DNA from 2 places in the Pedobacter roseus genome. Region 1 is predicted to be linked to the other one. Evidence: riboswitches for the same ligand, from Rfam matches in the RefSeq annotation. Region 1 holds a riboswitch; the other holds the start of a gene.
What was found. A riboswitch is a leader RNA that binds a small molecule or an ion and turns the genes downstream of it on or off. The one in region 1 is predicted to bind S-adenosylmethionine.

Region 1 (7,518 bases):
CTTCGCGGAGCGAAGTTACATCGATAAAAGGTGGATTAAATTCCAATAACGGCTCTATCGCATCATAAATCCACTGTATACTTTGCCCTTTGATAGGCGGCAATAGTTCAAAAGAAAATAAGGTTTTACCCTTTGCGTTTTTTATATGGTCTGTAATCTTCATAACCTGGTTTGGTTGTCATGCTGAATGCTAATGAAGCATCTCAAACATAATGGCAGTTCCTATATTTGATGACTGCTAACATCAAAATTATGTGTTTTTCACTTAGAGATCCCTTCGCTGCATCCGATAGCTATCGGATCAGGATAACAAAGCGATGGGTTAATAAGCTAAATTCGGACTTAACCATCTTTCCACTTCTTCAACCGGCATATTCTTTCTGATGGCGTAATCTTCAATCTGGTCTTTGGTTATTTTTCCTAATCCGAAATACCTCGAATCGGGGTGTGCAAAATAAAACCCACTTACCGCTGCTGTTGGATACATGGCATAACTTTCGGTTAAGTGAAGTCCAATTTTATTCTCCGCATCAAGCAATTGGAACAAGGTACCTTTTTCAGTGTGTTCCGGACAAGCAGGATAACCAGGTGCCGGACGGATACCCGCATATTCTTCCTTAATCAATTCCTGGTTGCTCAGGTTTTCATCCTGTGCATAACCCCAATATTCTTTACGTACGCGCTCGTGCAGGCGCTCTGCAAAAGCTTCAGCCAACCGATCGGCCAATGCTTTTGCCATGATACTATTGTAATCATCGTAATTGGATTCGAACTCATTTACCAGTTCATCTATCCCGATACCAGCAGTTACCGCAAAACCACCAAAATAATCCTGAATACCACTTTCTTTTGGTGCAATAAAATCAGATAAAGCATAATAAGGCTGCCCATCTACTTTTTCTGCCTGCTGGCGGAGGGTGTGAATTTTGATTAGTTTGGAGTTTGAAGTTTGGAGTTTGGAGTCTCCCAACTCAGCACTCTCAACTCTCAACTCGATATCGTCTCCTACTGCATTTGCCGGCCAGAAACCAATTACCGCTCTTGCGGTTAATAATTTCTCATCGAGGATCCGTTTTAACAAAGTCTGTGCATCATCAAAAAGTTTCTTTGCCTCGTCGCCTACATTTTTATCATCGAAAATTTTAGGATAACTGCCACGAAGTTCCCAAGTATGGAAAAAGGGTGTCCAATCGATATAAGGAACCAGTTCCTCTAAAGGATAATTATCGAAAACCCTTGTACCCGTAAATTCCGGAACGGGCAGATTAGGCTGAAAATCGATCTTAAATTTATTTTCACGTGCTTCTTCAAGTGTTTTAAAACGTTTATCAGAGCGTTTGTTTAAATGTGCTTCGCGTGCTTTATCGTATTCGGCCCTGATACCTGCAATATAATCGTCTCTCGTATCAGGATTCATTAAGGTGCTGCAAACCGTAACACTTCTTGAAGCATCTAACACGTGGATAGCAGGTCCAGAGTAATTTGGTGCTACTTTTACTGCAGCGTGGATTCTGGAAGTAGTTGCACCACCAATGATCAATGGAATGGTAAAACCTTCGCGTTCCATTTCTTTGGCAAAGTGAACCATTTCATCCAGCGATGGTGTAATCAATCCACTTAAACCAATAATATCGGCATTAATTTCTTTGGCTTTTTTAATGATTTCCTGTGCAGGAACCATTACCCCCATATCAACAATTTCGAAGTTATTACAGGCCAAAACCACACCCACAATATTTTTTCCAATATCATGCACATCGCCTTTAACCGTAGCCATTAATACCCTTCCTGCTGATGAATTCTGATCCTGATCGGGATTATCCAGTTTTTCCTGCTCTATAAATGGCAACAAATAAGCTACAGCTTTTTTCATTACCCTTGCCGATTTAACCACCTGAGGCAAAAACATTTTTCCCGCACCAAAAAGATCACCGACAATGTTCATTCCGTCCATTAATGGTCCTTCAATTACCTGAATCGGGCGGGCGTATTTTTGTCTTGCTTCTTCCACATCATCATCCAGGTACTCCACAATTCCTTTTACCAGTGAATGCGACAACCTTTCTTCAACAGTACCTTTTCTCCACTCTTCGTCTTTAACAACCTCTTTGCCTTTAGACTTTACGGTATCGGCATATTCTACCAAACGTTCTGTTGCATCATCTCTACGATTTAAGAGTACATCTTCTACCCTTTCCAGTAGCTCAGGTGGAATTTCCTGATAAACCTCCAACATCCCCGCGTTAACGATACCCATATCTAAACCGGCCTGGATGGCATGATAAAGAAATGCAGAGTGCATCGCTTCGCGGACAGTATTATTGCCCCTGAAAGAGAACGAAATATTCGAAACCCCACCACTCACTTTAGCATGAGGCAGGTTTTCTTTGATCCAACGGGTGGCATTGATGAAATCGACGGCATAATTATTATGCTCCTCTAATCCGGTTGCAACGGTTAAGATATTAGGGTCGAAAATAATATCCTCTGGGGGAAACCGATTTCATGTACCAGTATATCGTAACTTCTTTTACAGATTTCTTTCCTACGTTCGTAATTATCGGCCTGACCTTGTTCATCAAAAGCCATTACCACAACCGCAGCACCGTATTGCATAATTTTACGGGCACTTTCTCGGAATTTATCCTCGCCCTCTTTTAAGGAAATGGAGTTTACAATTCCTTTCCCCTGTAAACATTTTAAGCCATTTTCGATAACCGACCATTTAGATGAATCGACCATGATAGGCAATTTGGCAATATCGGGTTCTGAAGCAATCAGGTTTAAGAATTTGGTCATTGCCGCTTCCGAATCCAGCATCCCCTCATCCATGTTTACATCGATTACCTGCGCACCGCCCTCAACCTGTTGCAGAGCAACGGCCAATGCGGCTTCATAATCGCCTCCTAAAATCAGTTTGGAGAATTTTGGAGAACCAGTAATATTGGTTCTTTCGCCAATGTTTACAAAAATGCTATCCGGGGTGATGGTTACCGGCTCCAAGCCGCTTAAACGCATGTAAGGTTCGAGCACCGGAATTTTGCGCGGCTCAGCTTTTCTGGCATTTTTGGCAATGCAGCCAATATGTTCCGGTGTAGTACCGCAACAACCACCTACAATATTTACAAAACCAGAGGCAATAAAATCATCTACCAGATGTGCAGTTTCGTGCGGCTGCTCATCGTAAGCACCAAACTCATTCGGTAAACCTGCATTAGGATAGGCTGAAACGTAACAACCTGCTTTTGCCGCTAACTCCTCGATGTGCGGACGCATTTCTTTTGCCCCCAATGCACAGTTAAAACCTATACTTAATGGTTTAGCATGCATTACAGAATTCAAAAAAGCTTCTGCCGTTTGACCGGAAAGCGTTCTGCCAGAGGCATCGGTAATGGTTCCTGAAATCATGATTTCCAGTTTACGGCCTATTACCTCTTCATATTTTTTAATGGCCACAATGGCCACTTTAGCATTTAAAGTATCGAAAATGGTTTCGATCAATAAAACATCCGAACCACCATCTACCAGGCCGCGAACCTGCTCGTAATAAGCTTCTTCTAACTCATCAAAATAAACGGCCCTAAAACCGGGATCGTTTACATTTGGCGACATAGAAAGGGTACGGTTGGTTGGACCAATGGCGCCTGCAACAAAACACTTGCGGTCTGGATTTGCAGCCATAAACTCAGTTGCAGCCTCTTTTGCTACGCGTGCCCCTTCGAAACTCATTTCGTAAGAAAGGTCTTCCATCTGGTAATCGGCCATGGAAATACGCTGTGTACTGAAAGTATTGGTTTCAATAATATCGGCACCAGCCGCCATATACTCCAGGTGTATCGTTTTTATAATATCCGGACGTGTAATGTTGAGCAAATCATTATTGCCTTTTACATCACAGGGATGGTCCTTAAATCGCTCTCCCCTAAAATCTTCTTCGGTTAAAGTATATCGCTGAATCATGGTACCCATTGCACCATCAATCACCAAAATACGTTTCTCTAATTCTTCTCTTATACTCATTCTTGTCGTTAGATATGAGAATTGAGATATGTGATATGAGAATTATTAAGCACAACCTATGTGCCTCAAATCTCAAATCTATCATCTCAAATCTCAAAAAAAGGCTTATCTAAAAAGTTGGTACGTGAATCGTAATCCTAAACTTATCTGGTCCCGAATTTATTCGGGATAGAATTTAGCACCTTGTATGGTTACAGGTTGCTAAGACTTCGTTGGGTCTAATCCCTCCGTCTTTCTTAATAAGCATACAAAAATGCAACAAAGCTACATCAATTCCAAAATTTATCGCTTCGCTACCAAATAAAATTACAAAGGCCATGCAATTCTGCACAGCCTTAAGAATATTGTTCTGTTGATGATTATTTTCTACTTCCGAAAATACGTAGTAAGAATAGGAAGATATTTAAGAAATCAAGGTATAAAGATAAAGCGGCAACAATAGCCATTTTTTTGGATTCGATCTGAAGAACCTGTTCGCCACTAGCCTCAATCCCTTCGCCGATTCTTTTTATTTTTTGTACATCGTAAGCAGTTAACGCTGTGAATATGGCAATGCCAATGAAAGCCATAAATAAGCTGAACTGTTCGCTCTGGATAAACATATTAATTACACTCGCAATCACTAAACCAATTACACCCACCATTAAAATGGGCCCAAACTTACTTAGATCGATATTAGTAGTATAACCCATAACGGCCATGATACCAAATATACCTGCAGCACCTGCAAAACAGCTTACTATTGAACCTGAAGTATAGGTTAACAAGATAAAACTTAAACTTACTCCTGTTAGCACGGAATAAAGCACAAATACGCCAATTAATGCTGGCAATGATAATCTGCTTAAACCAAAGCCCATCAATAATACAAGGCCAAGTGGTGCAAACATAGCGATATAGCCAAAGATTGACATACTTACTTTTCCGGTTGCAGGGTTAATATTTAAAAGATACTGCATCAATTGTTCATTGGTACCAAAAAGATACGCAGCTACTGTAGATAAACTCAACGCAACAAACATCCATAAGAAAACGTTTGCAAAGAATTTTTTAGAAACAGAGTTTTCTTGTACAAAAACGCTGTTTTTTTGATATTCAAAATTTTGTTGTTCCATTTTAAATTTTGTGTATTTAACTATATAAAAATAAATATTTAGTTCAATCTTTTTGTCAGCAGTTCTTCAACTTTTTTAAAGAACTGTAGTGGTTTTAACGTGCGCCAAGGCAGATTATCAAAAGCGCCCCCAAAGTTAATGTAATAATCGATGTTATTGTCCCTAAATTCGGTAATTACATGCTGTTGAAAATTTACCCCAACAATCCAGCCATCTTCTACTTCCTGAAACCATTCTTCGTAATAACTATCATCGGAAGCATGAAAATTCAGTACATTTTCTCCGATCAGGATAAATTTATTGATGCCTTCATCCATCATCAGTTCTAAAATATCACGCTTCATTAGCATAATATCATTGTTAATGGCATCGTTCCATTCGCCTATAAATTCGATAATGGCATAACTGCGGTCGTAATCTGCATATAACACCTTCATGTAAAGTGTATTCGAACCAAACTCATCCCACTGCGGGTGCAGTAAAAAGTTATAAATCTGCTTATCGAAATAAAGTTCCGAATATTCGGTATTGTAAAACGGAGAACGTTCGTCTTCTGCAGAAATATAATCATCTCTCCACTGGTAATAAGGCTCTATCTCGTGCATGCTTTTAATTATAATTATTGAATGAGAGAGTAGATAAATATTGAATGAGTGAATTTTGAATGATTGAATGTTAAGTTTAATTCTGCATTCAAACTTTCATCCTTCTCTAATTCCCCCATTCAACATTCTCTAATTCCATCCTTCTCTCATTTTCTCATTCTATCATTCTATCATTCCTTAGTGTCCTGCTTCTACCGCTTTGCGTACGCTTCCGTAACGGGTCAACAATTCGGCGGCTTCATCATAACCGATATTCAGTTCGTCGGCAACCATTTGTGTACCCCGATCGACTAATTTATGGTTAGTTAACTGCATGTCGACCATTTTATTGCCAACTACGCGGCCCAGTTGCACCATTACTGTGGTACTGAGCATGTTTAAAACCATTTTTTGTGCCGTGCCCGATTTCATGCGGGTAGATCCGGTAACAAACTCAGGGCCAACCACCACTTCAACCGGAAAATCCGATTCTGCCGCTATCGGTCCGCCAGTGTTACAAACAATACAACCTGTTAAAATACCATGTTTACGTGCCGTGTTCAGCCCACCGATAACGTAAGGTGTAGTGCCCGAAGCGGCTAAACCAACCAAACAATCTTTTTCGTTGATATTGAACTCCTGAAGATCTTTCCAGGCCTGTTCAGAATCATCTTCGGCAAATTCTACTGCTTTTCTAATGGCAGTATCACCACCTGCAATAATCCCCACTACCCAATCAAACGGAACGCCATAAGTAGGTGGACATTCTGATGCATCTACCACCCCCAAACGGCCGCTGGTACCTGCGCCAATATAAAAAAGACGGCCGCCTTTTTTCATCCTTTCGGCAACTGCCGATGTTAATTTTTCGATCTGAGGCAAAGATTTCTCAACTGCGTAAGCAACTGTTTTATCTTCGTTATTAATGCCCTGCAGAACTTCCAATACCGACATCTGATCGATGTGCTGATAGTTAGATTCTTGCTCGGTAACTCTGTTCATAAATTTAATTTTGATAAAATTCGGTAAATTCTTTCTAAAATCTACCCTAAAAAATCAAAAATATCGCTCAAAAATTTCAATCGATCCCATCTTTGCGTTAATTAATGTTAAAAATTAGAAACAAAAGACACTAAAATGCAGTTAAAAAATATATCAACCCGCTAATTTTCATAAATTTGCATAACGCTGATGAAAAAAAATACCCGGAACAACATACTGATCGCCACAAGCTATTCTGTAATTTTAATAGCGGGCATGTTTTTGGGTATAAAATTTATTAAAGATCAAGGATTTGGCGTTAAAAAAAGTCCGCAGCTTGCTGCAAACAGCGACGAAAAATTAAATGAAATCCTTCACATCATCAACGGTAATTATGTTGATGACATCAATACCGATTCGCTTCAAAATTTACCGATAGACAGCGTTTTACATCAGCTCGATCCACATAGTGTTTACCTGCCTCCAACCGATGCGCAGGACATGACCGATAATCTGGAAGGCAATTTTGAAGGCGTAGGCATAGAATACTATATGCTTAACGATACCATGATGGTTACAGGTGTGGTTAAAGATGGGCCTGCCTATCAGGCTGGTATAAAGTTGGGTGATAAAATCCTGAGCATCGATACCACCACGGTAAGCGGAAGAAATTTACCAAAAGATCAACTTACCGGCCGTTTTAAAGGTAAAGCAGGTACCGGGGTAAGCGTGGTGCTTTTGCATCCAAATACCCAGCAGAGCAACCGCATTATGGTTACCCGTGGTAAAGTGAACATTAGCAGTATTGATGCGGCTTA
Region 2 (7,518 bases), 3.0 Mb from region 1:
CGGTGAAAAAGCCAGTTCAATAAAGATCTGCCCCTGCGTAAGCTGATGCAGTTTGATCAGGTTTTGGCACTGGGTAATTTCTTCATTAACTTTAATGTAACCTTCCTGGTGTTCGGTAGTGGCTGCAAAGCGCATCATATCAGATAGATATACCATCACCTGGGCATCTTCTGGAGAATGTTGCCTGATTTTTTGATGGATAAACTCAAAAGTATTAAAAAGCAAATGTGGATTGATCTGCGCTTTTAAAAAAGCATTTTTCGACATTAAGAGTTCTTTATCTGTTCTTTCTTTATCCAGTAGCATTTGAAAACGCTGTTTTTCAATCCGTTCTTTTTCGGCTTTTTCGCTCAAATAACGCTTTAAAAAGAAATAACCTGTTGAGAAGAGCATAAAAAAGGATGCACGCCATGCAAGGTTAATAATCCGCTTTAGAAATGGCAGTTGCACTCCTGTTAATAAGTTTGTGTAATGCGCAAGAAAATTGTCAAACTGATACACGAAAGACATATAAACAGCAATCTCTAAAATAATGAATAAAGGCACTTTCCAGTATGCATTACGGTAAGGTTGTGTACCTATTCTTAAAAGGTTTGCATGGATATAAAAGAAAGCAATGTTAATCACGTAGTGAACAGCATAATTTCCGAATTTTCCAAAAACACCAAAAAACAGACCAACGAGTACCGTTTCCCAAAAAATAAAGCATGTCCACGAAATAATATGGATTTTATATTCTGATACCCAATTTTGGATCAGGTTATTTTTCCAATTTAAACGATCTATCATGATAATCTTACCATATATATAATAAATAAAGTTACAGGGCCATTTTGCAGGTAGTTTTCAGAAAAACAAAAAGTATGAAAACCATCAAATTAAACAAAAGGACCTTGTTCGTATTTAAAAATAATAACTTTAAAAATACAAAACTACACTTTTCTAACACTTCTGATCCTACGACTACTACACTTACCCTCGGAACTACAGGTTTTGCACCTCATTAAATGTTGTGATCAGCAGCCATTATTTTTTGCGGCTGCTGATAATCAGTTTATCCGTAATAAATTCACGGAAATCGTTATTATAAATATCGCCAACCGTAAAACTCGTCTGGTTAGAAAGTGTAATTCTCGTTCCATCAATATGCAGGATATGTTCAATCGCAATAATATAGGCCCTGTGTAACTGTATAAAACCTTTTTTAATGCTTAACTGCTCTTTTACATCCTTTAAACTCAGGTAGGCAATAATCACCTTGTCTTTTGTATGTATTTTAATGTAATTGTGAAAGCTTTCAAAAGCAATAATATCTGCATAACGTACCAGTACAGCTTTATGTTCTTCCGATTTATTTTTGACCAAGAAATAGGTCTCATCATCTCCACTTTCCAGCTCCTCTCCAAAAAGGCGGTTTAGGGTAAGTGCAAATTTTGCATAACCATAAGGTTTTAATAAGTAGGCATCAGCATCAGCCTCAAATGCCTCAAATGCATATTCCTGATGTGATGTAGTAAATATGAGTTTCCTTGTCTTTGAACGTACAGCTTTTGCAAGTTCCAAACCAGAAATCTGTGGCATTTGCACATCCATAAAAATAACATCAACCGTATCTATCTTTTTAAGTTCCATTAAGGCCGTTAACGGATCTGTATAGCTCGCCACCAACCTCATATTCGGCGTATCTTCAATGTATTTTTCCAGTCCTGTTATCGAACTCTGCTGGTCATCTATGGCTATACACTTAATCATCTCCTAATCTTTCTTTTGCATACATAACGAAATTACACCTTTTCGTAACGAAAACAGAACAGTTTATACGCATTTGTATCGGGTTTTCATTTTCTTGGCTAAATTAATGTAAAAATGTGTATTATGAAACATACAGGAATGATTAAATAATATTAAGCAAAAATAGTTTGTGCTAATAATCAATAGTTAAAAGATGATTATAAAAAGCCATTATCAGCTAAAAAACTGCGTTCAGGTACTTAATAGAGGTGTTTTAATTCTCCATTAACAATTATTGAATTGGGCTGAAAGGTAATTAACCCGGAATTTTAACCATTTATAACGAAAATGCGCCGATCTGTGTAACCTTGTTCTTAAATAGATATCTAAGTGCGATATTCGTTTGAGGTTAAATAAAGGACTATTAATGTTCTTAATGGCCTTTATTGAGAAAATTAATAAACACGCTCATATCTACATCTACCTATCAAATCTATATTTAAATTAAATCTCTTTCCTATCTAAAATGACGCTCTCATTTTAGATAGGATATTTTCCGGATTTTTTTGCATCAACTCCGTGTATTAAGCTTGATGATACCTGATGATTTTCATAAATTCGTTATCACTACGGATCATCTAAATAGCAAATTATGACATTTAAAAATATTGTTCTTTTGCTCAGTACAGTGTCGACAGCACTTATTGGCGGACTGTTTTATGCTTATTCCTGTTCCGTTTTGCCCGGACTTACACGCCTTTGTGATCTTTCTTTTCTTCAGGCTATGCAATCTATCAACAGGGCTATTTTAAACCCGTTATTTTTTGTTTCTTTTATGGGAACGCTGATCTTATTGCCGGTAAGCGCTTGGTTTTTTAAAGATCAAGGGAATGTGTTTTATTTACTTCTCGCAGCTGCATTGCTATATTTTGGAGGTGTTTTTTTGGTAACCGTGGTTGGAAATGTTCCACTTAATAATTTGCTGGATGGCACAGACTTAAGCAAGTTGGATGCCCAGGGATTAACCACACTGCGCAATAAATTCGAACCCAACTGGAACCTGTTTCACCGTATCAGGACCATCGCCTCATTTATCTGTATTGTGCTGGTAGCTTATGCGGCTATATTGAGCAGGAATGTTTAATTTATTGATGATTTTGTTTAATAGCGTAAATCCATCCAGGGTAGTCGTCATTCCCGCCCAGGCCTATCGAGTGTACACATCTTTTTTAAATTTTTTGTGGCGTTATGCTAACTTGCTTTGAAATAACACAGCCCTAACCGAAGAACTCCGTCAATCCCAAGTGGCGGAAGGATCAAAAAAACAGTTGCACAATAGGAAACTGGCACTACCAAACCTGAAACGCAGTGGTTTTGTGAAAATATCACTCAAACTTTCATTGAGCATAAACGAGCAAACCCCGAAGGGCTCAATCAGACAAATGAAAACCTATTATACTGCTGATTAAACAAAGTGCCGCTGTTTTTTTGATGAGCGTGAGATGGTGAGAAGCCACATTGCCGGATTGACAAAGCGCTTTGGGTACTTTGGCGCCCCAAAGTACCATGCCGCCGTGGCATAGAGCGGTAGAAGAATATTATAAATAATTGTGTCCACACGATAGGCGAAGGCGGGAATCTTAATGAAATAGGCTTTCAAGGTATCTTCAACGCCTTCCAATTACTATTTCTTCAACAACGTATCAATCTCGGTATTAAATTCCTTTACAAATTCATCGTAAAACTTTCCTGTTGCAGGACCATTAAAACCCGTGTGGATCTGTGCTACATTGCCCTGTTTATCGATGATTATGGTGGTTGGGAAAGATAAAAACGAATCAAGTGCAGGTAACGATTCAGAAACAACCTGTTTATCGGCTGTGCCGGCAAGCACCTGATCGTATTCAATACCAAAACGCTCGCGGAAACGGGTCATTACTTTTTTTGCATATTCGGGCTCAGTTGAGCGTTCGTAATGTAAAGCAATAATTTCTACACCACGTTTTTTATTGGCTTTATACCATGGAGCAATAAAAGTAGCTTCATCTACGCAGTTAGGGCACCAGCTTCCGGTAATGGTTAAAATCACTACCTTGTTTTTGTATTTCTCATCTTTCAACGAAATCTTTTTACCATTTACATCAGGAAAACTGAAATCGAGGGTTTTGTATCCTGATTTAAGATAGGTAAGCTTATAAGGGTCGGGAAGGGCTGCATCTTTGTTTTTGGTTCCGGTAAAAGCCTGACTTCCCCTTGCACCCAAAATTTCACCACTTAAAGTACCGTCTGGCTGAAAGGTACCTTTGTAATAAGCAGGAGAGGAGCCGATGAAACTCGAAAGCTGGAATTCGTTGCCTTCTACCACGCCTTCAAGATAACGAGAATCGCCGGTTACACGCAAAAAAGTGCCGGTAAGTTTATTTCCGGTCTGTTTAAATAAACCCACTGTTTTTTCATCTTTACCATTAGGCGATTTAAAAACGACATCATAACTGCCAGAATAATCTGCCGTAGCAGGCTTATTAAGTGTTTCGAAACGGTAATTTTTACGTTCAGCTACAATGGTTAAAGGTTTGCCTGCTTTATCCTGTTTTCTTAATGTGCCGTTTAAATGATCGGCATCTACAAGGGCAAAGGCAAGTTCATTATCAAACTGATCAAGTTTTACAAATAAAGAATCAGCCGTCTGTTTTACCAAACCACCCTCAAATCTTTCTTCCGCATTGCGGAAATAGAGTTTTTGTTGTCCGTTTTTTTCTTTGATTTCGAAGTTAAAAGGAATATTGAGTCCTTCTTTTACTTTGGCAACTCCACGCCAAATGCCCAGTGCGACGAAGGCCTTAGTCGTTTTTTCTTTAGCCTTTCCCTGCCCGTTGTTGGCCAATACAGCCTGTTGTTGTGCAAAGGTTAAGGAGGTTGATATGGCCAGTGCGGCGGTTAATAGGGATTTTATGTTCATCGGGACGTGTGTTAATCGACTAAATTAGTCGACAAATATACGGACGAAATAGCCAAAGAAAAAATATTTGAATAAAATTCTATAAAAACTATAGGATAAATGGAATTAATTATACCTTTGCCCCAGTTATTTTAAAATACTTATCAAGAAAGGCGGAGGGAATGGCCCTGTGAAGCCTTAGCAACCATCTATTAAATAGAAATGGTGCTAATTCCATCCCAGATGAATCCGGGGTAGTTAAGTCAGTTGTTTGCGTTATCCTTATCAAAATATATGGAGCACTTCTGATTTAAAGGGGTGCTTTTTTTTTGCCTCCAATGCGTTCCTGATCAGTAAAAATGTTTTATAGAAAATCATTGAAATGAAAAAAACAGACGAGTTAAAATCCATTGATGCAAACCCTAATGCATATTTCCGAATGCGCACGCCCTGTTAAAGTAGCGCTATTTTAACAGGCTTTTTTGATCTAACCATTCCTTCTTATTCTTTAATGAAACGCGGTATTTAGCTGTGGTGGAATCGTTTTGCCAAATTTTTATCCTTAATCTAATCATTAATTACACACACATGTTCACAAATTTTAAATCAATAGCGTTTGTTTTGCTGCTTTTTATTACGCAGCAATTGTTCGCTCAAAATGCCATCATCACCGGAACGGTGAAGTCGGCAGATGGTGAAACACTTCCAGGTGTTTCCATTTTTATAAAAGAAACCAAGCAAACCACTATTACTGATGGTAGAGGTGCTTTTTCAATCAATGCACCAGAAAAGGGCACATTGGTATTTTCTTACATCGGTTTTAAAACCCAGGAAGTACAGATCAGTAAAAACGGACCGATTTCGGTTGTTCTTCAATCCAGCGATAATGCGCTTGACGAAGTGGTGGTAACGGCCCTTGGAATTTCAAGGGAGAAAAAATCATTGGGTTATGCCGTTCAGGAATTGAAAGGAGACCGTATAGCCGAAGCTAAAGAATCCAACCTGGTAAATGCCCTTGCCGGAAAAATTGCCGGTGTTAGGGTTACCAATAGCCAGGGAAGCATGGGTTCATCACGTGTGGTGATCAGGGGAGAAACTTCCATCGCAGGAAATAACCAGCCTTTATTTGTGGTTGATGGGATTCCAGTGGATAACTCACAGTTGAATTCGGCTGGTGCCAGGGATTACGCCAATACCATTTCAGATATCAATCCGGAGGATATTGAATCGATGAGTGTTTTAAAAGGTCCAAATGCGGCTGCATTGTATGGCTCAAGGGCTGCAGCAGGGGTTATCCTTATTAAAACCAAAACCGGTAAATCGAAAAAAGGATTGGGTATTGCCATCAATTCAAACGCGGTTTTAGAAACATTGCTTACGCTACCGGTATATCAAAATGCTTTCGGTCAGGGATCGGAAGGCAAATTTAGCTATGTAGATGGTGCTGGCAAAGGACTAAATGATGGGGTAGATGAGAGCTGGGGACCGAAACTTGATGGCAGGTTAATCCCGCAGTTTTATTCCAAAGGGGTACCTGTTCCGTTTATCGCACATCCGGATAACGTACGCGATTTCTTCCAGACAGGTTATTCATTAAACAATGGGGTATCTATTGCCGATGCAGGTGAAAAATATGATTATCGCATTTCTTACAATAACCTTAAACAGGTGGGAATTGTACCGAACTCAGGTCAGGGGAAAAACTCATTTGTATTAAATACTACATTAAAAATTACACCGAAATTAAGTTTAACTGCTAACGCGAATTATAGTAAGCTTAACTCTGATAATTTACCAGGCACAGGTGGTTCACGCTCAACCAGTACCATGTTACAGTTTACCTGGTTTGGTCGTCAGGTTGATATTAACCAGTTAAAAAACTATTTGGATGAAAATGGAAAAACGTTTAACTGGAACAACAGCTACTATAGTAACCCATATTGGGTTGCTTATGAAAATACAGTATCGCAAAACCGTAGCAGGATTATTGGAAGTTTAGCCCTTAATTATAAAATTATCGATGGTCTTGATTTTAATTTCAGATCAGGTACAGATTATTACAACGACAGGCGTAAAGTTAGAATCGCTTATGGCACCAATGGAACACCTTTTGGATCTTATACCGAAAGTGCCTTTACGGTAAGCGAAAATAATACCGATGCAACGTTAAATTTTAACAAACAGTTAAACGATGATTTTAGCTTAGAATTATTGGGTGGTGGTAATATCCGCAGGCAATACATTGAGCAAAACGACCAAAGTGCGCCTAAACTGGCTATCGCAGGACTTTACAACCTTAAAAACTCACGAGATCCCTTGGTTTCATCCAATAATTTATCGCGTTTAAAATCATATAGTGTTTATGCATCAGGTCAGATCGGTTTCAGAAATTATCTTTTCGCCAATATCACGGCACGTAACGATTGGTCATCTACCTTGCCTGCGCAGAACAGGTCTTATTTTTACCCATCATTTAACGGAAGTTTTGTAGCAACGGAAGCATTCGATATTAAAAGCGAAGCCCTTAACTATTTAAAAATACGTGGCGGTTGGTCTAAAGTGGGTAAAGATGCAGATCCTTACCGTTTAATCAACACTTATGTATTTAGTGCGCCGTTTTATGGTAATCCTCAGCTTACAACAGGTTCTATCGACCTGAATCCTAACTTAAAGCCTGAAACGACCACCTCTACAGAACTTGGGCTTGAAGCGGTTTTCTTTAATAAAAGATTACGTTTCGATTTAAGTGCATATAATACGAATAGTTACAACCAGATTTTAGCTGCTGATGTAAGTCAGAGTACAGGTTTCAGCTCGAAATTGCTTAATGCCGGCAAAATCAATAACAA

Region 2: linked by a shared signal. The riboswitch ahead of H9L23_RS11970 (SusC/RagA family TonB-linked outer membrane protein) and the one ahead of metH (methionine synthase) in region 1 are both predicted to bind S-adenosylmethionine.

Annotation. Positions count from the first base shown of each region.
Region 1 is NZ_CP060723.1:5,904,824-5,912,341, reverse strand. Features, by position in the region: gene metF (methylenetetrahydrofolate reductase [NAD(P)H]) at 1-163, opposite strand, end outside; partial or broken gene metH (methionine synthase) at 323-4,020, opposite strand; SAM riboswitch class I at 4,161-4,266, opposite strand; gene H9L23_RS24495 (Bax inhibitor-1/YccA family protein) at 4,380-5,135, opposite strand; gene H9L23_RS24490 (hypothetical protein) at 5,174-5,740, opposite strand; gene murQ (N-acetylmuramic acid 6-phosphate etherase) at 5,918-6,721, opposite strand; gene H9L23_RS24480 (S41 family peptidase) at 6,911-7,518, shown strand, end outside.
Region 2 is NZ_CP060723.1:2,880,562-2,888,079, reverse strand. Features, by position in the region: gene H9L23_RS11990 (sensor histidine kinase) at 1-789, opposite strand, end outside; gene H9L23_RS11985 (LytR/AlgR family response regulator transcription factor) at 1,027-1,752, opposite strand; gene H9L23_RS11980 (anthrone oxygenase family protein) at 2,384-2,875, shown strand; gene H9L23_RS11975 (peroxiredoxin family protein) at 3,416-4,690, opposite strand; SAM riboswitch class I at 4,828-4,934, shown strand; gene H9L23_RS11970 (SusC/RagA family TonB-linked outer membrane protein) at 5,258-7,518, shown strand, end outside.